Regions from separate parts of the Mesorhizobium sp. P2_D6 genome, predicted to be linked through region 2. Evidence: predicted binding sites of a transcription regulator. Region 2 holds the regulator's gene; each other region holds the start of a gene.
What was found. The regulator LexA, encoded in region 2, represses DNA repair genes until DNA is damaged. The targets are predictions, from matches to a motif close to TGTTCNNNNTGTGTTCNG.
Positions count from the first base shown of each region.

Region 1: a site for LexA is predicted at 1,333-1,350, ahead of uvrA (excinuclease ABC subunit UvrA). Genes of this name have one in related genera too.
Region 3: a site for LexA is predicted at 4,400-4,417, ahead of AC1D1L_RS16595 (DNA recombination protein RmuC). Genes of this name have one in related genera too.

Region 1 covers NZ_JBFUEG010000003.1:272,121-279,860, forward strand. Annotated here, with positions in the region: gene AC1D1L_RS07705 (ATP-dependent Clp protease proteolytic subunit) at 1-131, shown strand, start outside; gene AC1D1L_RS07710 (hypothetical protein) at 217-498, shown strand; gene uvrA (excinuclease ABC subunit UvrA) at 1,502-4,423, shown strand; gene AC1D1L_RS07720 (GNAT family N-acetyltransferase) at 4,458-4,955, shown strand; gene AC1D1L_RS07725 (DUF72 domain-containing protein) at 4,952-5,755, shown strand; gene AC1D1L_RS07730 (GGDEF domain-containing protein) at 5,981-7,126, shown strand; gene AC1D1L_RS07735 (hypothetical protein) at 7,183-7,359, opposite strand.
Region 2 covers NZ_JBFUEG010000003.1:128,356-136,095, reverse strand. Annotated here, with positions in the region: gene gltA (citrate synthase) at 1-481, opposite strand, end outside; gene gltX (glutamate--tRNA ligase) at 663-2,087, opposite strand; gene AC1D1L_RS06990 (ComEC/Rec2 family competence protein) at 2,212-4,647, shown strand; gene lexA (transcriptional repressor LexA) at 4,654-5,406, opposite strand; gene AC1D1L_RS06980 (molybdopterin molybdotransferase MoeA) at 5,524-6,729, opposite strand; gene moaC (cyclic pyranopterin monophosphate synthase MoaC) at 6,730-7,212, opposite strand; gene trpC (indole-3-glycerol phosphate synthase TrpC) at 7,215-7,740, opposite strand, start outside.
Region 3 covers NZ_JBFUEG010000007.1:72,429-80,168, forward strand. Annotated here, with positions in the region: gene AC1D1L_RS16575 (transglutaminase-like domain-containing protein) at 1-582, shown strand, start outside; gene AC1D1L_RS16580 (cation diffusion facilitator family transporter) at 701-1,654, shown strand; partial or broken gene AC1D1L_RS16585 (GFA family protein) at 1,820-2,223, shown strand; gene AC1D1L_RS16590 (class I SAM-dependent methyltransferase) at 2,305-3,117, shown strand; gene AC1D1L_RS16595 (DNA recombination protein RmuC) at 3,114-4,367, opposite strand; gene def (peptide deformylase) at 4,471-5,001, shown strand; gene fmt (methionyl-tRNA formyltransferase) at 5,008-5,979, shown strand; gene AC1D1L_RS16610 (GNAT family N-acetyltransferase) at 5,976-6,482, shown strand; gene truA (tRNA pseudouridine(38-40) synthase TruA) at 6,613-7,368, shown strand; gene AC1D1L_RS16620 (transporter) at 7,365-7,740, opposite strand, start outside.

The DNA.
Region 1 (7,740 bases), 140 kb from region 2:
AGCATTGCGGCCGCACCTATGAAGACGTCGAACGCACGCTCGACCGCGATTTCTTCATGACCGCGAAGGAAGCCAAGGACTGGGGCCTCGTCGACCATGTTTTTGATACCCGCAAGCAGGCGGCGGCCTGACGGGGCGGCAGATCGAATGCCGGCCGGCCTATCAATTTCGACGCCCAGTCTGGTTCCGCCTTGAGCGCAGCACTATAATGTTTCCATGCACCACCGCCTGACCAGACTGATAACAGCCGTTGCGGTCACAGCCGTAACCTCCAGCACAGCTTTCGCCGGCGACACCGCGACATCGTCGCAAAAGGCCGACCTGCCCGGTGTGACGAGCGACTACCGCATCGCCCAGCCGGCGCCGCAGCCCGAACCCGACGACGCACTGCCTGCCGGCGAGAACGGCACATTCAAGATCGGCAATACGGATGTCCGGGTTTCCGGCAGCATTTCAATCGATATGGCTACAGGCGGGATCAGACCTCCAAATCACTGAGCCGGGCGATACGTGCTTCCTGCGAGCGTTGGCACCGCCCCTCACCTGCCTGCCGGCATCCTCTCCCCGTAAACGGGGCGAGGGACGCTCCCGATCGATGCTTTCGCCAGCCACCAACGTTGCATAAATAGCACCGCAGCCGCAGCTGCCTCTTTCTCCCCGTTCACGGGGAGAAATGCCTGGCAGGGCAATGAGGGGCATCGCCAACACCGATAGCTATGACTCTTCGTACGATCGGGCGACAGGGCGCTTCGCCCCGATATCCCCACACAAAAGAGCAGCCCCGCCGTTGCTTCCGCAAACGGTCGGGGCTTTTTTTGGATTCCAAATCCAACTTGCCGGTAGTGTTATACCGACTTTTATCTCGGATGCTTCGCGGCATTCAGCCGACGATCCGACTATCCGTCTCTGATTTTTGTGGGATTCGGCAGGTCACGGTTTGTCGGGTGGTTTTGCATTGAAGCAATGCGTTCTTTTGGACGCATACACTCTTATGGCTTGAAACTACCCTGGCACTTATGCCCGCCGCGGCTCCAACGAGATGTGGAGCCTCAAAGGACTATCCGGTGGCGTCATGCTCCGCTCCTATGTCCGTTGCGCTTGTTGTCGTCCGAAGCACAAATCGCAAAAACCTGCGGCGTCTCGCAGGCCACCTATGGGCGGCGAGGCCATCGAAAGACGGCCGGCTTCGTTGACCTTTAGAGACTGCGCCCCTGAGTCGGCGGCGTCAACCTTGAATAGCCGGTTACCGAAAAATGTGATCGCCGGGAGCTTACGTCAGGGTCAGTTTCTGAAACAGCTTTGTCAGGTTTCAGCACAGCTTTGTCAGGAGCGTGTTCGGCCTTTGTTCTTTCCGCTTGCCCCTTCACGCGAAAGACGGTTAAACGACTTTGGGTCGAGAAGTATGGCGTCTCTCGACGTGGCGGCAAAAATACCTACATAGGGGATGGCCGGGAAAACCCCGCCGATCCCACTGATACCAGATCTGAGGCGGCGACCGGCGATGGCCGACCATAAATACCTTTCCATTCGCGGTGCACGCGAACACAATCTGAAGAATGTCGATCTCGACCTGCCGCGTGACAGCCTGATCGTAATGACCGGCCTGTCGGGCTCCGGCAAATCGTCGCTTGCCTTCGACACAATCTATGCCGAGGGCCAGCGCCGCTATGTCGAGAGCCTGTCGGCCTATGCGCGCCAGTTCCTCGAAATGATGCAGAAGCCGGACGTCGACCAGATCGACGGCCTGTCACCTGCCATCTCCATCGAGCAGAAGACGACGTCGAAGAACCCGCGCTCGACGGTCGGCACCGTCACCGAGATCTACGACTATATGCGCTTGCTGTTCGCGCGCGTCGGCATCCCCTATTCGCCGGCCACCGGCCTGCCGATCGAGAGCCAGACGGTCAGCCAGATGGTCGACCGGGTGCTGGCGGTCGAGGAAGGCACGCGCCTGTTCCTGCTGGCGCCGATCGTGCGCGGCCGCAAGGGCGAGTACCGCAAGGAACTGCTGGAGTTGCAGAAAAAGGGCTTTCAGCGCGTCAAGGTCGACGGCGTCTTCTACGAGATTGCCGACGTGCCGGCGCTGGACAAGAAGTACAAGCACGACATCGACGTCGTCGTCGACCGCATCGTCGTGCGCGGTGATCTTGCGACCAGACTTGCCGATTCCATCGAAACGGCGCTGAAGCTCGCCGAGGGGCTGGCGGTCGCCGAATTCGCCGACCGGCCGCTCGACGCCAGCCAGACCGGCGAAGACTCGGTCAACAAGTCGAAGAACGAGACGCATGAGCGCATCCTGTTCTCCGAAAAATTCGCCTGCCCGGTGTCCGGCTTCACCATTCCGGAGATCGAGCCCAGGCTGTTCTCGTTCAACAACCCGTTCGGCGCCTGCCCGACCTGCGACGGTCTCGGCAGCCAGCGTGCCATCGACGCCAGCCTGATCGTGCCGGACGAAAACGTCTCGCTGCGCGATGGCGCCGTCAGCCCGTGGGCGAAATCGACCTCGCCCTATTACGCACAGACGCTGGAGGCGCTGGGCAAGGCATACGGCTTCAAACTCGGCGACAAGTTCAAGGACCTGACCGAGGAGGCAAAGGAAGCCGTCCTGCGCGGCACCGGCGAGCGCGAGGTCACCTTCCAGTATGATGACGGCCTGCGCTCCTACAAGACGACCAAGACGTTCGAAGGCGTCATTCCCAATCTGGAGCGGCGCTGGAAGGAAACCGAATCCGCCTGGATGCGCGAGGAGATCGAGCGCTTCATGTCGGCAACGCCCTGCCCGGTCTGCAAGGGCTACCGGCTGAAGCCGGAAGCGCTGGCGGTGAAAATCGCCGGAAAGCATATCGGCGAGGTCACCGAGCAGTCGATCCGCAACGCCGACAAATGGTTCACCGACCTGCCGGCGCAGCTCAACGACAAGCAGAACGAGATCGCCGTCAGGGTGCTCAAGGAGATCCGCGACCGGCTGCGCTTCCTCAACGATGTCGGCCTCGACTATCTGACACTGTCGCGTAATTCCGGCACGCTGTCGGGCGGCGAGAGCCAGCGCATTCGTCTGGCGTCGCAGATCGGCTCGGGCCTCACCGGCGTGCTCTACGTGCTGGACGAGCCGTCGATCGGCCTGCACCAGCGCGACAATGCGCGCCTGCTCGACACGCTGAAGCATTTGCGCGACATCGGCAACACGGTGATCGTCGTCGAACATGACGAGGACGCCATCCTGCATGCCGACTATGTCGTCGACATGGGCCCGGCCGCCGGCATCCATGGCGGCGAGATCATCGCCCAGGGCACGCCGCAGCAGGTGATGGCCAACCCGAATTCGATCACCGGCAAATATCTGTCGGGCGCGCTTGAAGTGGCCACACCCGGTATCAGGCGCGAGCCCAAGAAGGGCCGCCGGCTGAAGATCGTCGGCGCGCGCGGCAACAATCTGAAGAACGTCACTGCCGAAATCCCGCTCGGCACTTTCACCGCCGTCACCGGCGTATCGGGCGGCGGCAAGTCGACCTTCCTGATCGAGACTTTATTCAAGGCGGCCTCGCGGCGCATCATGGGCTCGCGAGAGCATCCGGCCGATCATGACCGCATCGAGGGGCTGGAATTCCTCGACAAGGTCATCGACATCGACCAGTCGCCGATCGGGCGCACACCACGTTCGAATCCGGCCACCTATACCGGGGCCTTCACGCCGATCCGCGACTGGTTCGCCGGCTTGCCCGAGGCCAAGGCGCGCGGCTACCAGCCCGGTCGTTTCTCGTTCAACGTCAAGGGCGGCCGCTGCGAGGCCTGCCAGGGCGACGGCGTCATCAAGATCGAGATGCACTTCCTGCCCGACGTCTACGTCACCTGCGATGTCTGCCACGGCAAGCGCTACAACCGCGAGACGCTCGATGTCGTGTTCAAAGGCAAGTCGATCGCCGACGTTTTGGACATGACGGTCGAGGAAGGCGTCGATTTCTTCGCCGCCGTGCCCGGCGTCCGTGACAAGCTCGACACGCTGAAGCAGGTTGGTCTCGGCTACATCCATATCGGCCAGCAGGCGACGACGTTGTCGGGCGGCGAGGCGCAGCGCATCAAGCTCGCCAAGGAACTGTCGCGCAAGGCGACCGGCAAGACGCTCTACATCTTGGACGAGCCGACAACCGGCCTGCATTTCCACGACGTCGCCAAGCTTCTGGAAGTGCTGCACGAGCTGGTCGACCAGGGCAACACGGTGGTGGTCATCGAGCACAATCTCGAAGTGATCAAGACCGCCGACTGGGTGCTCGACCTCGGCCCCGAAGGCGGCGACGGCGGCGGCGAACTGGTGGCACAGGGTACGCCGGAAGCCATCGTGCGCGAAAAGCGCAGCTATACCGGCCAGTTCCTGAAAGAGCTGCTGGAGCGGCGCCCCGGGGGCAAGCGCGAAGCGGCGGAATAGTAGGCAGACCGGTCGAGCGCCTGGAGAGTTTTGAATGACATTCCGACAGGCGCTTGCCGGTGATCTCGACGCAGTCGTCTCGCTGACGCAGGCCGCCTATGAGCACTACACGCCGCTGTTAGGCGCACCACCTATTCCGGTCACCGAGGATTACACGCCTCGCATCGAGCGCGGTGAGGTCTGGCTCTTGGAGAGCGGCGCGGATCTTGCCGGGCTGATCGTCATCGAGCGGCATCCCGATCATGCGATGATCTTCAGCGTTGCGGTCTCTCCCGCTTTCCAAGGCAAGAAACTCGGCACCGCGCTGCTCGACTTCGCCGAGGAACAGGCGCGGTCGTGGGTCGTTCCGGAGGTTCGGCTCTACACCAATTCGCGTATGGAGCGGAACATTTCGATCTACACGGCCTATGGCTTCCAGGAAATGGGTCGCCGGGCCAATCCCCACCGGCCGGGATGGACGGTGGTCGACATGGCTAAACCTGTCGGCGCGGCACGGCGGCCTGATCTTTCTGAATTTGGGAGGACGATATGAGCAAATCCGGGACAATCCGCTCAGGCATGGGTGGCTGGACTTTCGAACCCTGGGATACCTCCTTCTATCCGGACAAACTGTCGAAGGCCAAGCAGCTGCACTATGCCAGCCGCCAGGTGCCGAGCATCGAAGTCAACGGCACCTACTATTCCAGCTTCAAGGAACCGACCTTCGTCAAATGGGCGAGCGAAGCGCCGGACGGTTTCGTCTATTCGCTGAAGGGCAACCGCTTTGTCACCAACCGCCGCGTGCTCGGCGAAGCCGGCGAGTCCATGACGCGCTTCCTCAGCTCCGGCGTCGCGGCGCTCGGCGAGAAGCTAGGCCCGATCCTGTGGCAGTTCGCGCCGACGAAAAAGTTCGATGCAGACGATTTCGAGGCTTTTCTGAAACTGCTGCCGGAAAAGCAGGATGGGGTGGCGCTTCGCCATGCGCTCGAAGTGCGCAACGACAGTTTCATCGTGCCGGAATTCGCCGCGCTCGCTCGCAAATACAAGGCGGCGATCGTCTATGCCGACCATGCCAAATACCCTGACATTGCCGACATCACCGGCGATTTCATCTATTTGCGGCTGCAGGCCGGCTCGGACGACAATCCCGATTGCTACGCGCCGAAGGGTCTGGACGAGTGGGCGGAGCGGGTAAAAACCTGGGCGGAAGGCAAGCAGCCGGCCGATCTGCGGCGCGCCGATCCGTCCGTCGACGCGCCAGTGAAGCCGCGCGACGTGTTCGCCTACTTCATCACCGAGGGCAAGGTGCGCGCACCGTTCGGCGCCATGGCTCTGATGAAGCGGGTGAGCTGACGTACAGACCTAGCAGTTCGCGGAAACGGCTAACCGCTCTAACTCTCTGGTTTGACGCGATTCCGGACGCTTGGACGCGAAAGAGTGTTTCAACCCAGAATTGCTCTAAATCAAGCGAAACGTGGTATCTTCCCCGCCATCGTAACCTTATCGATACCTCCTTGCTGCATGAATCCGGTCCGGCCCGGTGGCAAGAGCTGGGTCGCCGCGGGCAAGGACGAGGGCATGTCGCTCGACTACAATTCCCTTCTGCTGGCTGTCGGTTTTTCCGCCGCTTGCCTCGGCATGACTTTGTTCGGCATCTGGCTGACCGCGCGCTCGGAAAAATTCCTGCTGACATGGGCGGTCAGCGTGCTTCTGATCGTCGCCGACGTCTTCGCCTACCAGGCCTATATCGACACGCCGGGACGCCTGCTCGGCCTCGCCAGCTTTACCTTTCTGCTGCTCGGCTTCGCGACCATGCTGGGCGCGGCCCACCAATTCACGACCGGCGCCTCGCCGCTGCCGCGCATCGCCATCGGCGCCGGCGTCTCGCTGGCGATCGCCTTGCCGCCAATGGCGCTTGGCTATGACGGTCTAGGCTTCATGCTGGAGAATGCCTTTGCCGCGCTGCTCCTGTTTGCGACAGCCTATGAATACTGGAAGGGGCGCACCGAATTTCCGGCCCCGATCATCGGCATTGCCGGGCTCTACACGGCCACCGCAATATCCTTCGTGCTGTGCTCCGGAGCGCTGGTCTGGGATGGCAGGCTGGTGCTTGGCCATGCGCCGAGCAACTGGGCGGAGGATCTCAGCCTCATCGTCGTCATCGCCTGCATGACCGGCATCGGCGCTTTGTCGCTGGCGCTCAACCAGGGGCGCCTGGCACAGCATCACCGTCGCGAAGCACTGACCGATCCGCTGACCGGCCTGCTCAACCGACGCGCTCTGTTCGACCTGCATGGCAAGACGCCGGTCGAGGCCTTCACCGCCGTGATCGTGTTCGATCTCGATGGCTTCAAAGCCATCAACGACGAGTTCGGCCATGCTACCGGAGACGAAGTGCTGAAACTGTTCGCCAAGGATTTGACCGCCAATCTCCAGCCGGGCGACGTCGCCGCGCGCATGGGCGGAGAGGAGTTTGCGCTGGTCCTCGATCGCATCTTGCCTGAGAAGGTGGAATTCATAGCCGAACGCATCCGGGCCAGTTTTGCCTCGCGCCGGATCGATACCGAGACCCGCCTGCTGGCCTGCACGGTCAGCGCCGGCTACGCTTTCGGCAGCGAAGGCGGCACCAAGTTCGACAAGGTGCTCAGCGCCGCCGACAAGGCGCTCTACGGGGCCAAGCGCGGCGGCCGCAACCGGGTGCTCGCATTCCGGCGCGCCGGGTAGGCTGTGCCGATTCAGCCGGCCTGACCTGAATCTCAACACATACTCGGCCTGAGCGGTCAGGCAGCCAGGACGATTTCGTTGTAGGTATCCAGATCGACGTAGAAAACCTTGGTGATTTCGCCGATCAACTCATCCTGCTGGTAGCCTTGCGAGCGCAGAATGTTGATGGCGGTGATGATGTCGACGCGCTCTGTCAGCCGTCGTTTCTGGTGGTCCTCGACGAACCGTTCCATAGCCTATTCTCCTGGCAAGATTATCTGGACGCATTGACCGACAATCAGAACTGCGAGGGAAAGCTAGGGTGGCTTGCTTGCGTGGAACTTGCAGGCTGAGCCAGCGCATTCCCTCCATCTGCTACAGACTGATACGGAAGCGGCCGACTCACCGGGGCCTGACAAAGACTAGCATGCAGTATTGCGGGTGCCAGAGGTGCGCGTCGCCTTGTTTGAGAAAGACCAAGGCGATCTGGCTACTTCGCACCGATGATAGAGTCCGCCGTTTGCGCAGGATGAAGCTGTTCGGTGGCGATCCTTCACGCCCCCCTCTGTCCTGCCGGACATCTCCCCCACTTGGGGGGAGATCAGTCGGAACCGCGGCTTTCGCCAATCTCAGAC
Region 2 (7,740 bases):
GATAGAAGGCCGACAGCGCGCCGACCACGCCGCACATCACAGCCATTGGGTGCGCGTCGCGGCGGAAGCCGGTGAAGAAGCGCGACATCTGCTCATGCACCATGGTGTGGCGCGTCACCCGGTAGTCGAAATCGTCCTTCTGCGCCTTGGTCGGCAGTTCACCGTAGAGCAGCAGGTAGCAGACTTCGAGGAAGTCGCCGTGCTCAGCCAGCTGGTCGATCGGATAGCCGCGGTGCAGCAGGATGCCGGCATCGCCGTCGATGAAGGTGATCGCCGACTCGCAGCTCGCCGTCGAGGTGAAGCCAGGGTCGTAGGTAAAGGCGCCGGTGGTGTTGTAGAGCGCACCGATGTCGATGACGTCAGGCCCGACCGAGCCGCTTCGCACCTTGAATTCGTGCGTCTTGCCGGCCAGTTCGAGCGTGGCAGTCGACGGGTGCGTCGTCTTGCTGCCGGTTTCCAGTTTTGTCGCAGCTTCGCTCATTCTCAAACTCCTTCATGTTCCTCATGCCGGCAAGGCAATTCCTGCTAACGACACGTCGAAATCACCGGAATGCGCGAACTCGCCACCGCATTTTGGGAGGTGCGTGCCAGATTGGGCCAGGGCCTAATGTTGCACTGCGAAACGCGCCTTTCAATGCCAATCTTCTTGGGCCAGTTCGCTCCTAATCGATTTGATCCGCAATCCGCGCCAGGCTTTCGTCGCGGCCGAGCACGGCAAGCACGTCGAAAACGCCGGGCGAGGTGCTGCGCCCGGTAAGGGCTGCCCTCAGCGGTTGGGCCACGGCGCCAAGCTTGTGGCCGCCGGCCGCCGCGAACTCGCGCACCGCGGCTTCCGCAGCAGCGGCCGTCCATTCGCCCGAAACCGTCTGCAAAGCCGCGTGTGCGCCACGCAGGATCGCCCGCGCGTCGGCATTGAGCAGGGCTGCCGCCTTCTCGTCGATCGGCAGCGGCCGCTCGACGAACAGGAAGCCGGCGCCGTCGGCAAGCTCGACCAGTGTCTTGGCGCGCTCCTTCAGGCCGGGCAGGGCGGCCAGCAGCTGCGCCTTCCTGGTGTCGTCGAGGCGGGCGGCCAGCGCCGGACCGCCTTCGAGATAGGGAAGAGTGGCGACGAAGATGTCGAGAAGTGCCTGATCATCCATTTTGCGCATATGCACGCCGTTAAGCGCGTCGAGCTTGGCGAAGTCGAAGCGCGCCGCACCCTTGTTGACGTCGCCGATGTCGAACCATGAGATCATGTCCTTGATCGACATCACCTCGTCGTCGCCATGGCTCCAGCCGAGGCGGGCGAGATAATTGAGCAGCGCCTCGGGCAGATAACCCATGGCGCGGTAGGCCTCGACGCCGAGCGCGCCATGCCGCTTCGACAGCTTGGCGCCGTCGGCGCCATGGATCAGCGGGATGTGCGACATGGACGGCACCTCCCAGCCCATGGCGTTGTAGATCACCGTCTGGCGCGCGGCGTTGGTCAGATGGTCGTCGCCACGAATGATGTGGGTGACGCCCATGTCGTGGTCGTCGACGACGACGGCATGCATGTAGGTCGGGACACCATCCGAGCGCAGGATAATGAAATCGTCGAGATCCTTGTTGGGGAAGCGCACCTCGCCCTGCACGCGGTCATGCACCACGGTCTCGCCCTCGGTCGGCGCCTTGATGCGGATGGCGCCTTTGACTCCGGCGGGCGCCTCGGAGGGGTCGCGGTCGCGCCACGCACCATTATAGCGCGGCGGCAGGCTCTTGGCGCGCGCCGCCTCGCGCATCGCCTCAAGCTCAGCCGGTGTTTCGTAGGCGTAATAGGCCTTGCCCAGGCGCACCAACTCCTCGGCCACCTCGCGGTGGCGCGGCGCACGCTCGAACTGCGAGACGGCCCCGCCATCCCAGGACAGGCCGAGCCAGGTAAGCCCATCGAGAATGGCCTGGGTTGCCGCTTCCGTGGAACGCTCGCGGTCGGTGTCCTCGATGCGCAGCAGCATCGTGCCGTCGGTGTGCTTGGCATACAGCCAGTTGAACAGCGCCGTGCGCGCGCCACCGATATGCAGGTAGCCGGTGGGCGAGGGGGCAAAACGGGTGACCACCCTGTTGGACATGGCAATTTTGTTGGACATTGCAATTCTCGGGCAAGGCTAGAAAACGGGGGGCGTGATCGCGCGGACTTTCGCGCTTTGCGCGTTCATGTAGCATAGGGGGTCTGGGGCGCAAGGGGCAGACCCGATGGCTGGACGTGGCCGGGGCGAGGATCAAGGCGAGGGCGCTGCGACAAGCGTCAACGAACGCTCCTTGTTTGCCGATAGTCCCAACGCCGAGCCGATGCCCGTCGCGCTGCCCGAGACGCGACCTGGCCTCCGGCCTTTGTCTCCGAATGACACTGCGTCGGTGCCGGTCGCTGTGCCCGGATCCGCCATCCGTTTGCGTAGGCTGCTGCGCCGTTCGACATGGCCAGCAATCCGTCGCAGCCTTGCCGTGGCCGCCGGCACCGAACTCGACCGCGGCGTCGCCTTCCTGCTTGTGCCGGTTTTCCTGGCGGCCGGCGTCATCATTTATTTCTCGCTGGCCAGCGAGCCGGGCTTTGCCCAACCAATCGCGATTGTGCTGCTCATGGCCTGTTGCGCAGCCGTCGCGCGGTCCTGGCCGAAGACGCATCTGCTCTGCGTGGCCGCGATGCTGTGCGCGCTCGGCGTCGTCGCCGCCAAGGTCGAGACCTGGCGCGCCGGAACGCAAATGCTGGGCTCCGAGATCCAGACACGGCTGACCGGACGCGTCGTCAGCCTTGAGGAGATGGAAAACGGCCGCGTCAGGCTGACGCTCGACATTATTTCCACCGCTCACCCCAAGCTGCGCTACGCGCCGGAGCGGGTCAGGCTCTCGGCGCGTGGGATTCCGGCCGATATGACCGCCGGCTCCCTCATCGCCGGCTATGCCAGGCTGTTGCCGCCGACGGGTCCGGTGCGACCGGAGAGCTACGATTTCTCCTTCGACAGCTATTTCGCCGGTATCGGCGGCAGCGGCTTCTTTCTCGGCAATCCGAAAACCATTGCTTCGCAGGGCCCGCCGCCGCTGACCGCACGGCTCTCTTCGGCAATCGAGAATGCGCGCGAAAACATTGCCGACCATATCAGGGGCAAAATCGGCGGCGCCGAAGGCGAGATTGCCGCGGCGCTCATAGTCGGCGTGCGCGCCGGCATTCCGGACGAGGTCAACGAGGCTATGCGGCGCACTGGCATCTACCACATCATCTCCATTTCCGGCCTGCACATGGCGCTGGTCGCCGGCACCATCATGGCATTGTTGCGCGGCGCCTTCGCGCTGTTTCCCGATTTCTCCTCGCGCCGGCCTGTCAAGAAATATGCCGCCGCAGCGGCACTTGTTTCCATCGCCGCCTATCTCGTCATTTCAGGCATCGTGGTTGCCGCCGAGCGCAGCTTCATCATGCTGGCGGTCATGCTTGTCGCGGTGCTGTTTGATCGCGCAGCGCTGACCATGCGCAATCTGGCGATCTCGGCCATCGCCGTCATCCTTGTGTCGCCGCATGAGGTTGTCGGCCCGAGTTTCCAGATGTCGTTTGCGGCCACCGCCGCCCTTGTCGGCGCCTATGCCGGCTGGGCCGACTACCGTGCCGACAAGGTGAGAACGCCGCCCGCAAGGCGCTCGTTCGTCGGCTTTCTGTCGCGAAGATTCCTGCTGGCCATGGGCGGCCTCGCCATGACCTCGATCATTGCCGGAAGTGCCACCGCGCTATTCGCCATCTGGCATTTCCAGCGCGTGTCGCCACTCAGCCTGCTCGCAAATCTGGCCGTGATGCCGATTGTGTCGTTGATCGTCATGCCCTTCGCCGTGCTCAGCGCGCTGGCGATGCCGTTCGGCGCCGATGGACCGTTCCTTTATGTGATGGGCAAGGGCCTGGCGGCGATGATCGCCATCTCCGCCTGGATTTCCGAACGTTCGCCGGTCGATGCCGTCGGCCTGATCTCTATCCGCTCGGTGCTGCTGGTGGCGGTCGCCCTCGTCATCGCCACCATGGCCACCACGTGGCTGAGGCTGGCGGCCGTGCCTTTCGCGCTGGCCGGCCTGTTGACTGTGCCACAGGTGCGCACGCCCGATCTGCTTATCTCGGAAGATGCGCATCTGGTGGCATTGCCGATCGGCGGCGGCGAACTCGCGCTCAACCGGGAACGCTGGAACGAATTCACCACCGATAATTGGAAACGGGCATTGAGAGCCGAAACCATTATCCCGCCTGAGATTTTCGAGGCAACGGACACGCGGTTCGATCTAGACCCGCTCGACCTGCCGCCAGGCTCGCCCTTCTATTGCACAGGCAATCTCTGCATTGCCCGGCATCCGGCCGGAGCCATCATCGCGCTGGCAAAAGACCGCAACACAGCGCGGCCAGCCTGCGCTTTCGCGAGCCTGATCGTCATCGACGACGCCACCGCCTACAATCCGTGCCGCGACCCGCTGGTGCTGGTCGTGACCAAGAAGCAACTTGCCCGCGATGGCAGTGCCGCCGTCTTCTTCGACCCACAATCGGCCGCGACAGCGCCAATGATCCGTTTCGCCGTCGACAAGCCCTATCGTCCCTGGCACGAGCAACGCCGCTTCTCACGCGAAGCACGCGGTCTGCCGCCTTACAAGCGGCTCGAAAAGTAAGCCGGCTCAGTAGCGCCGGATCAGGCCGACCAGCTTGCCCTGCACCTTGACCCTGTCCGGCCCGAAGATGCGGGTTTCGTAGGCCGGGTTGGCGGCTTCCAGCGCGATCGAGGCGCCCTTGCGGCGGAAGCGCTTCAACGTCGCTTCCTCTTCATCGACCAGCGCCACCACGATCTCGCCGGGGCTCGCCGTATCGGCATTGCGGATGATCACCGTATCGCCGTCGAAAATGCCGGCCTCGATCATCGAGTCACCCTTGACCTCGAGCGCATAGTGTTCGCCGCCCATGATCATGTCCGGCGGCACCGAGATCGAATGCGTCTGGTGCTGGATTGCGTCGATCGGCACACCGGCGGCGATGCGGCCCATCACCGGGATCGACACCGCGGAAACGGCGTCGTCATTGCCGGCCGACATCGAACGAGACGAGGAGGCCGGCTTGATCTGGCGGCCGAGACCGCCTTGGCCCTGACCGCCTTGGCCGAGACTGCCCTGGATGATGCTTGGCGAAAACTTCTTCGCCGCATTGAGGCCGGGTGCGATCGAGTCGGGCAGCCGCAGCACCTCGAGCGCGCGCGCCCGGTTCGGCAACCGGCGAATGAAGCCACGCTCCTCAAGCGCCGTGATCAGGCGGTGAATGCCGGACTTGGACGCGAGGTCGAGCGCCTCCTTCATCTCGTCGAAAGACGGCGGGATTCCGCTCTCCTTCAGGCGTTCATGGATGAACATCAGAAGTTCATGTTGTTTACGCGTCAGCATCGCGGCCCCCACGGGTTCTGAAACCAGAATCGGAAAAAACAAACCCAGAACAAACACTATCTGTTCCAGTTGTGTTCCGCAACCTTTTAAAGTTTAATGAATGTGTTGACGTTTTGTTCAGCGTAACATCAGGACGCTGCAGGCGGCACCCGCGGCGGCGGCCGGAGCGAAGGGCTCGCGCACGATCAAGCCGTTGGCGTCGGCCAGCATTCTCAGCATCGAGGAATCCTGGATGCCGAACGGCGTCGCCACCCGTGCGCCGGTTTCTTCGCTCACCACGGCGCGCACATAGTCTTGCCTCAGATCATTGGCCGCCATCGCGGCGCCAAGCTGCGCCGGGCGGATGTCCTGCCGGTACGTGCGGCCGCCGAGCTGCGCCAAAAGCGGCTTCAAGAACAGCTGCGAACAGACCAGGCTCGCCACGGGATTGCCGGGCAGGCCGATGCACCTGATGTCGCCGAGACGCCCGAACATCAGCGGCTTGCCCGGGCGCATGGCGAGCTTCCAGAAATCGAGCTTCATGCCTTCGCCGGTCAGCACGTCGTGCACGAGGTCGTGGTCGCCAACCGAGGCGCCGCCGAGCGTGACGATGACGTCGGCCTTTGCCGCGACCGCCTTGCGCACCAGCGCCGCTATGTCGGCCTTGCGATCTGCCGCGATGCCGAGATCAAGCGCTTCGGCGCCGACAGACTGCGCGGCGGCCGCGACGCCGTAAGCGTTGGAGGAGATGATCTGATCCGGACCGGGGTCACGCCCCGGCGGCAGCAACTCGTCGCCGGTGGCGATGATGGCGACCAGCGGCCGGCGCACGACGTTGAGCAGTGGATGATTGGCCGACGCCGCAAGCGACAATGCGGCCGGATCGAGCACGCGACCTTGTTGCAGGAGCAGGTCGCCTTGCGAGAAATCCAATCCACGACGGCGGATATTACAGTCTTTTGCGGTCGGCTCGGTGACCTCGATATGGCCATTGCCAAGGTCGCGGACATTCTCCTGGATGACGATCGTGTCGGCACCTTCGGGCAGCGGCGCGCCGGTAAAAATGCGGACAGCCTCCGCCCTGCCGACTGAGCCGGCAAAGCCGCGGCCGGCCGGCGCCATGCCGATCACCGAAAGCCGCGTCGGGGCGGATGCCACATCCTGCGCCCGCGCGGCATAGCCGTCCATGGCTGAGGCGTTGAAGGGCGGCTGGGTGCGTAGCGCCACGACAGGCTCCGCCAGCACCCGGCCGGCCGCATCGGCCAGCGCGATGCTTTCACCCGGTAGCGCCGCAGCGCCGTCGAGGAGGCGTTGAAGCGCCTCGGCGACCGGAACCAGCGCCATTTACGAACCCGCCTTGTAGTCGCCGGACTTGCCGCCGGTCTTTTCCACCAGCCTTATGCCGGAAATCACCATGGCGCGGTCGGCCGCCTTGGCCATGTCGTATATGGTCAGGCAGGCCACGGATGCCGCGGTCAGCGCCTCCATCTCGACCCCGGTCTTGCCGGTGACGCGGGCGAGCGCGGTGACCCTGAGGCCGGGCAAAGCGGGGTCCGGCTCGATGTCGACCGACACCTTGGTCAACAGCAGCGGATGGCAGAGCGGGATCAGCTCATGCGTCTTCTTGGCCGCCATGATGCCGGCGATGCGCGCTGTGCCCAGCACATCGCCCTTCTTGGCGTCGCCATCGAGGATCATCTTCAGGGTTTCAGGCCGCATCGAGACAAAGCCCTCCGCGATTGCCGTGCGCGTCGTCTCCTCCTTGTCGCCGACATCGACCATGTTGGCCTCGCCCTTGGCGCCGAGATGGGTGAGGGCGGCTGTCATCGTCAGATGGCCTCTGCCGTCGCCTTGCCTGTCAAAAGCAGGCGCGTTGCCGCCGCGACATCCTCTTGCCGCATCAGGCTTTCGCCGACGAGGAAGGTTTCGATGCCGGTCTTTTGCATCCTGAGGCAGTCGTCGTGGCTGAAAATGCCGCTCTCGCTGACCAACAAGCGGCCTCCCGGCACCATCGACGCCAGACGCTCCGAAGTTTCGAGACTGGTCTCGAATGTCCTGAGGTTGCGGTTGTTGATGCCGATCAGCTGCGATGACAGTTTTACCGCGCGCTGCGTCTCGGCCTCGTCATGCACCTCGATCAGCGCATCCATGCCGAGTTCGAATGCGGTCGCTTCCAGTTCGCTTGCCAGCGCATCATCGACGCTGGCCATGATGATCAAGATGGCGTCGGCGCCCCAGGCGCGTGCCTCGTAGACCTGGTAGGGATCGAACAGGAAATCCTTGCGCAGCGCCGGCAGCGACACCGCCTTGCGCGCGTTGGTGAGAAATTCCGGCGCGCCCTGGAAGGACGGCGCA
Region 3 (7,740 bases), on a different contig from region 2:
CGCGACCCCGGCACCTTCGAGATGGGCGACCTGATGGCCTGGCAGCACGAGGTGCGCGACCTGCCATCAGACACACTGCTGTTCCTGTTGCCCAGCCGCTTTTGTGAGAGCGATCTCCTGGCCAGCGAAGCCTGGCGGCTGTTCGGCAATACGCCGCTCGGCATTGCGCGTGTCCAGGCGGTCTGCGACTTCGTTCACAACCACATCGTCTTCAGCTATGGCAATGCGCGGCCTACGCGCACTGCGGCCGAAGCCTATCGCGAGCAAAGCGGCGTCTGCCGCGACTTTGCCCACCTCGCCGTCACCTTCTGCCGTGCGCTCAACATCCCGACGCGCTACTGCACCGGCTACATCAGCGACATCGGCCTGCCCAAACCCTGGGCGAGCATGGATTTCGCCGCATGGATGGAGGTCTATCTCGGCGGTCGCTGGCATGTCTTCGATCCGCGCAACAATTCCCCGCGCATCGGCCGCATCCTGATCGCTTCCGGCCGCGACGCCGCCGACGTGCCGCTGACCCATATTTTCGGGCCGGGCACGCTGGCCAGCTTCAAGGTCTGGACGGACGAGATCATCGAATAGCGGCGTCTTTTTCTCCAGCCAGCCTTCAAGGGCCTGAACGACCGGGCTTCTGGCGCGTTGTGATGCCCGTGGAGCTTCGGTCGCAGGGCCGTTACATTGTGTGCCTTGGAGGGACAGCATGGCAGCGCATGGCGGGTCGAAGACGGTCATCTACGCGGCACTCGCCGGCAATCTCGCCATTGCGCTGACCAAGTTCGTCGCCGCCTTCTTCACCGGCAGTTCGGCCATGCTGTCGGAAGGCGTGCACTCGCTGGTCGACACCGGCAATGGCGGCCTGCTGCTCTACGGCATGCATCGCGCCGCCCGCCCGCCGGACCGCACGCATCCGCTGGGCCATGGCCGCGAGCTGTATTTCTGGAGCTTTATCGTCGCCTTGCTCGTCTTTGCGCTCGGCGCCGGGGTGTCGTTCTACGAGGGGGTCATCCACATCATGGCGCCCGAGCCGGTCGCCAATCCCAAAATCAACTACATCGTGCTCGCCCTCTCGATGCTGTTCGAGGGCAGCTCCTGGTATGTGGCGCTGAAGGAGTTCCGCCAGCAAAAGGGCAAGCAAGGCTGGCTGCAGGCCGTGCAATCGAGCAAGGATCCGAGCGTCTACACCGTGCTGTTCGAGGACAGCGCCGCCCTTCTCGGCCTCGTCGTCGCCTTTGCCGGCATCCTGGCGGCGGAAGTCCTCGACATGCCCGAACTCGACGGCGCCGCCTCGATCGGCATCGCGGTGATCCTCGGCGCCACCGCGATCTTCCTGGCACGCGAAAGCAAGGGCCTGCTTATTGGCGAGCCGGCCTCGCCCGAGATGCAAGCCAAGGTGCTGGCGATTGTCCAGCAGGATCCGGCGGTGCAACGGGCCAACGGCGTTCTCACCGTCCACCTCGGCCCGCAAGAGATCGTCGCCGGCCTCAGCATCGAATTCGAGGACCATCTGACGGCGCCTGAGATCGAAGCCTGCGTCGAGCGCCTGGAGGCGCTGCTGAAGAAGGAGATGCCGGAGATCACCAGGCTGTTCGTCAAGCCGCAGACGACGGGAACCTGGGAACACCGGCGCAAGCAGGTCGAGGCGGCATCGGACTAGAGCAATTCCAGGAAAAGTGTGGGCGGTTTTCCCGGGAAAAGCGCGTAGCGCTTTCCCTTGGTAATTGCGTCAAAACAAAGAGCTCTAGTCCTGGACCAGAAGTCCGTCGTTGGCTCCATCGCCTGGTCCCGCTAAGATCAGTCGACGGATTTCGGAGGAGCAACCATGAAAATCGATGGTGGGTGTCATTGCGGCGCCATCACTTATGAAGCAGAGGTCGACCCGGAAAAGACCTCGATCTGTCATTGCACCGACTGCCAGCAACTGACCGGCACGGCCTTTCGTGTCACCGTTCCCGCGTCTGAGGATCACTACCGGATCACAAGGGCACGCCGAAGGTCTATATCAAGACAGGATCGAGCGGCGCCAAGCGCGCCCAGGCCTTTTGCGCCGACTGCGGTTCGCATCTTTACGCGACGTCGGTTGGCGACGGCCCGAAGGTCTATGGGATCAGGGCGGGAACCGCGCGGCAACGCGAGGATCTGGTTCCGACACAACAGAAATGGCACCGGTCGGCCCTGCACTGGCTTCCGAAATTCGAGGGCATCAGCATCGTGGAGGCGCAGTAGCACCTGCCTCCCGGTTAAACGCGCCCCAAACCAGACGATGATGTGCTAGGCTCACCATCAAACGGATGGCGGGTGAAAGCGATGCTGGAAACAGACAAGATTTTTGCCGGCTCGATTCCGGAAAACTACGACCGCTATATGGTGCCGTTGATTTTCGAGCCCTTCGCCGCGGATATGGCACGGCGGGCAGCGTCCTTGTCGCCCGGCGCTGTCCTGGAAGTCGCCGCCGGCACCGGAGTTGTCACCCGCGCATTGGCGCCAAAACTGTCTCCCGGTGCAAGCTATGTCGTGACCGATCTCAACCAGCCGATGCTCGACTTTGCTGCTTCGCGGCAAGCACCCGACAGTCGCATCCAATGGCGCCAGGCGGATGCTCTGGCGCTGCCGTTTGAAAATGCGACCTTCGATCTCGTTTGCTGCCAGTTCGGCGCGATGTTCTTTCCCGACCGCACCGCCGGCTATCGCGAAGCAAAGCGGGTCCTGAAGCCCGGAGGCCATTTCCTGTTCAACGTGTGGGATCGCATCGAGGAGAATGTGTTTGCCAATGATGTGACGAACGCTCTTGCCGAGATCTTTCCGGACGATCCGCCGCGCTTTCTCGCCCGCACGCCGCACGGCTACCATGACACGGCCCTTATCCGCAGCGAGCTGGAAAGTGCAGGTTTCTCCCGTGTGGCGATCGAGACGAGGGCCGAACAAAGCCGTGCATCGTCGCCGCGGCTTCCGGCGGTTGCCTATTGCCAGGGGACGGTTCTTCGCACCGAGATCGAGGCCAGGGATGCGGGAAAACTGCAAGCCGCAACCGACCATGCCGCAGCCGTGATTGCAGCCAGACATGGCAGCGGCGAGGTTGCGGCCAAAATCCAGGCACACTTAATCGTGGCTACGGTCTAATCGTCGCCCTCGACGACACGGAGCCTTAGCTGGCCTGTCTTGGAATCCGCCACCCGCACCCCGGGCTCGGCCTTGGCGGATCCGCCGCCGCGCACTTCAGCTTCGCTTTCGCCAAACTCCAGCGCCTCGATCTTCTGGCCGCGTTTGGTCACCTTCGACGTCGACACCAGTATGTCGTCGATATCCTTGGCCGACTGGGTGAAATGCGTCTGCAGCCGGCGCACCCGCTCGTCGACGCGCTGAACATCTTCCATCAGCCGAATGACCTCGCCCTGGATCAGATGCGCCTGCTCGCGCATGCGGGCGTCCTTGAGGATCGCCTGGATGACCTGGATCGACAGCATCAGCAGCGACGGCGAGACGATGATGACCCGGGCGCGGTGCGCCTTCTGGATGACGGCGTCGAAATTCTCGTGGATTTCGGCGAACACCGATTCCGACGGCACGAACATGAAGGCAGTGTCCTGCGTCTCACCCTGGATCAAATATTTTTCCGAGATATCACGGACATGGAGCTCGATGTCGCGGCGGAAGGCCTGGGCCGCGACCTTCTGCAAGTCGGCGCCATCGGCGGTGCGGATGGCGTTCCAGGCTTCGAGAGGAAACTTGGCGTCGATGGCCAGCTGCGGCGCGCCGTTCGGCATCCTGATCAGGCAGTCGGGCCGGCTGCCATTCGACAGCGTCGCCTGGAATTCATAGGCGCCCATCGGCAGGCCGTCGGCGACGATCGCCTCCATGCGCGACTGGCCGAAGGCGCCGCGCGTCTGCTTGTTGGACAGGATCGCCTGCAGCTGCACAACCTGGCCGGCCAGTGATTGGATGTTGCCTTGCGCGGTGTCGATGACCGCCAGCCGTTCCTGCAATTTCGCCAGGCTCTCATGCGTCGATTTGGTCTGCTCGGTCATGGTCTGGCCGAGGCGGCCGGTCATGGCGTCGAGGCGCTGGCCGATCGACTGGTTGAGTTCGGCCTGCCTGGCGCCGAACACCTCGGCGATGGCGCCCATGCGGCCCTGCATCTCCGCCTGGCTTTGCAAAATGCCGGCCATCCGCGCCTCTGCGTCGCGGGCGTGGTCGGCAGCTTCCGCAGCTGCGATGGTGCGCGCCCTGGCCGACCGCCACAATGCCACGACAAGCGCCAGGAACAGGCCGAGAAACACGATCGCGCCGACGGCCAGCGCATGGCCGAGCGTGATTGTCGTGGCGCCAAGCTGGGCCACAGGTTCGGAAAGGATGGAGTTAAGGTCGTTCATGTCGCCAGCATAGCCGATTCGCCGGTCTGGCACAGATCAAAACGTGAACGGGCGCAAACCGCCCCGGTTGACGCTTTTCGCATGACGTCTTAGGTGAGACGCCATGTCGATCAAGCCGCTCATCATCCTTCCCGATCCCATCCTGCGCCAGGTTTCCAAACCCGTCGAACGCGTCGATGCGCCTTTGCGCAAACTGGCCGACGACATGCTGGAGACCATGTATGACGCGCCGGGCATCGGCCTCGCCGCCATCCAGATCGGCGAGCCGCTGCGCATGCTGGTCATCGACCTCGCTAAGGAAGACGAAACGCCGGCGCCGCATGTCTTCATCAATCCCGAAATCCTCGCAAGCGCCGACGCCCGCTCGGTCTACGAGGAAGGCTGCCTGTCGATCCCGGACTATTATGCCGAGGTCGAGCGTCCGGCTTCGGTGCGGGTGAAATATCTCGACCGCGACGGCAAGCTGCAGGAGATCGAGGCCGAAGGCCTGATGGCGACCTGCCTGCAGCACGAGATCGACCACCTCAACGGCGTGCTGTTCATCGACCACATCTCGAAGTTGAAGCGCGACATGGTGGTCAAGAAGTTCAAGAAGCTCGCCAAGGACAAGGCGCCGGGCAAGCTGGTGGGATAGGAAAAGATGCCGCTTCGCGTCATCTTCATGGGCACGCCGGAGTTTTCGGTGCCGGTGCTGCGCGCGATCGCCGAGGCCGGACACGAGATAGCAGCCGTTTACACCCAGCCTCCGCGCGCTGCAGGCCGCCGTGGGCTGGAACTGACGCCGTCGCCGGTGCAGCGCGAGGCCGACCGGCTTGATATCGCGGTGCGCACGCCGATTTCGCTGAAAAGCGAGACCGAGCAGGCCGCTTTCCGCGCGTTGCAGGCCGATGTCGCCGTGGTTGTCGCTTATGGTTTGCTGTTGCCGAAGGCCATTCTGGAGGCGCCGCCGCTTGGCTGCCTCAACGGCCACGCCTCGCTTTTGCCGCGCTGGCGTGGTGCAGCTCCCATCCAGCGCGCCATCATGGCCGGCGACACCGAGACGGGCATGATGGTGATGCATATGGAAGAGGGCCTGGACACCGGCCCGGTGGCACTGGTTGAAAAATGTGCCATCGACCCCGATATGACGGCCGGCGACCTGCATGATCGGCTGATGCACATTGCTGCCACACTGATGGTAGAAGCGTTGTCCCGAATTCAGACGGAAACGCTGGTATTCACCTTGCAAGCTGTGGATGGGGTGACCTACGCCCGAAAAATCGACAAATCGGAGACCCGCGTGGACTGGACGCGGCCGGCTGTCGAGGTCCACAATCACCTTCGTGGCCTGTCGCCCTTTCCCGGGGCCTGGTCCGAGATTGAAATTGGCGGCCGTACGGAACGGCTGAAACTGCTTCGCTCGACGCTTGTGGACGGCCAATCACTTACCGAAGATTGGTCGCCTTCGGAAGGCATGGGCGAGTCGGGAGGAATTCTCGATGACCGGCTGACGGTCGCCTGCGGAACAGGCGCGGTCAGGCTGGTCGAAGTTCAACGGGCGGGCGGAAGGCCCGCTGCCGCGCAGGAGTTTCTGCGCGGGGCCAAGATCGAAAAAGGAATGAAATTCACATGAGCATGATGTCGATACGCGCGGCAACGCCGCGGGACCGCGAGGCTATTCGCCTCGTCGAGGAACACGCATTCGGCCAGCAGGCGGAGGCCGGTCTGGTCGACGCGCTGGTCACCGGCGGCGACGCCGTTGTCGAGCTTGTGGCGGAAGAAGACGGCCAGGTGGTCGGCCACATCCTGTTCTCCAGGCTGTATGTGCAGAATGGCGGCAAGAGTTTCCCGGCGGTGGCGCTGGCGCCGTTGGCGGTGGAACCTTCGTTCCACGGCTCGGGCATTGGCGGTGCGCTGATCCGCGAGGCGCATATCCGCCTCAAGGACGCCGGCGAAGTGCTCGCCGTTGTCTTGGGCGATCCGGCCTATTACGGCCGCTTCGGCTACAACCATGCGCGCGCCGAAAAGTTCGAGAGCGAATACCAGGGTGAGGCGCTGCAGGCGCTGGCCTGGGGTGACGCACCCGAAAAAGGCAAACTGGTTTACGCCCAGGCCTTTACCGCACTCGCCGCCTGAGCATGATGCCGAAAAGTGTGAAGCGGTTTTCGGACGACATCATGCTCTATCTCTTTGATTTAGAGCCGGATTCAGATTTCAGGTCGATTCGACCTGAAATCTTCAGGCTCTAGGCGAGTGTCGGTGGCCGATGCCGCGTTTTCGTCTCGATATCGAATATGACGGCAGCCTCTTCGCCGGCTGGCAACACCAGGCGGATCAGCCTTCGGTGCAGCAGGCGATAGAACAGGCGATCGAGAAATTCAGCGGCGAGGCGGTGCGGATACGCGCCGCCGGCCGTACCGACGCCGGCGTGCATGCGACCGCGCAGGTGGCGCATGTCGACCTCGCCAAGGCGTGGCCCAACGATAAGGTGCGTGACGCCATCAACGCGCATCTGCAGGCGGCGGGCGCGCACGTCGCCATCCTGCAGGCGAGGGTTGTCCCCGACGATTTCGACGCCCGTTTCTCGGCCACCGGACGGCACTATCTCTACCGCATCCTCAACCGGCGCGCGCCGGCTGCGATGGAAAAGGGCAAGGTCTGGTGGGTGCCGAAGCGGCTCGATGCGGTCGCCATGCACGAAGCGGCGAAAGTCCTGCTCGGCCGGCGTGACTTTACCACCTTCCGCTCGACGCAATGCCAGGCCAACAGTCCGGTGCGGACGCTGGAGCGGCTCGATGTGAGCCGCCAGGGTGACCTGATCGAGGTCAGGGCCTCGGCGCGCTCATTCCTGCACAATCAGGTGCGCTCTATGGTCGGGTCGCTGAAACGCGTCGGCGACGGCGGCTGGACGGCTGCCGACCTCAAGGCCGCGCTCGACGCGCAGGACCGCGCCGCCTGCGGCCAGGTGGCGCCGCCCGACGGGCTTTTTCTCATCGGCGTCGACTATCCGGAAAAATCCTAGGCCGGGGCGGTCGGTACAGTGATGCCGAGCAGCGCCACCAAGCCGAACAAGACGGCCAGGGACACCACCAGCATGCCTGCGAACACGGCGCTGCCGACAGCCGCGCCCTTGCCGATCGCGGCGTTGGTCATCCGCCAGGTGAGCACCAGCGACAGCACCACCAAGCCCATCCACACCAATTCGGCGAATGGGTTGCCGGACGGCAGGAAGAGCCGGATCAACGCCGATGGCAGCAGCATCCAGGCGGTGATTGCCGACGCCCAGTTGCTGGCGACGACATAGTGGACGAAGCGATCGCCGATGCCGGCACGCGACGCGACCAGGGCAAGCGCAACCAGCGGCAGCAGCCACGAGCCGAGGTCGACGGTTGCC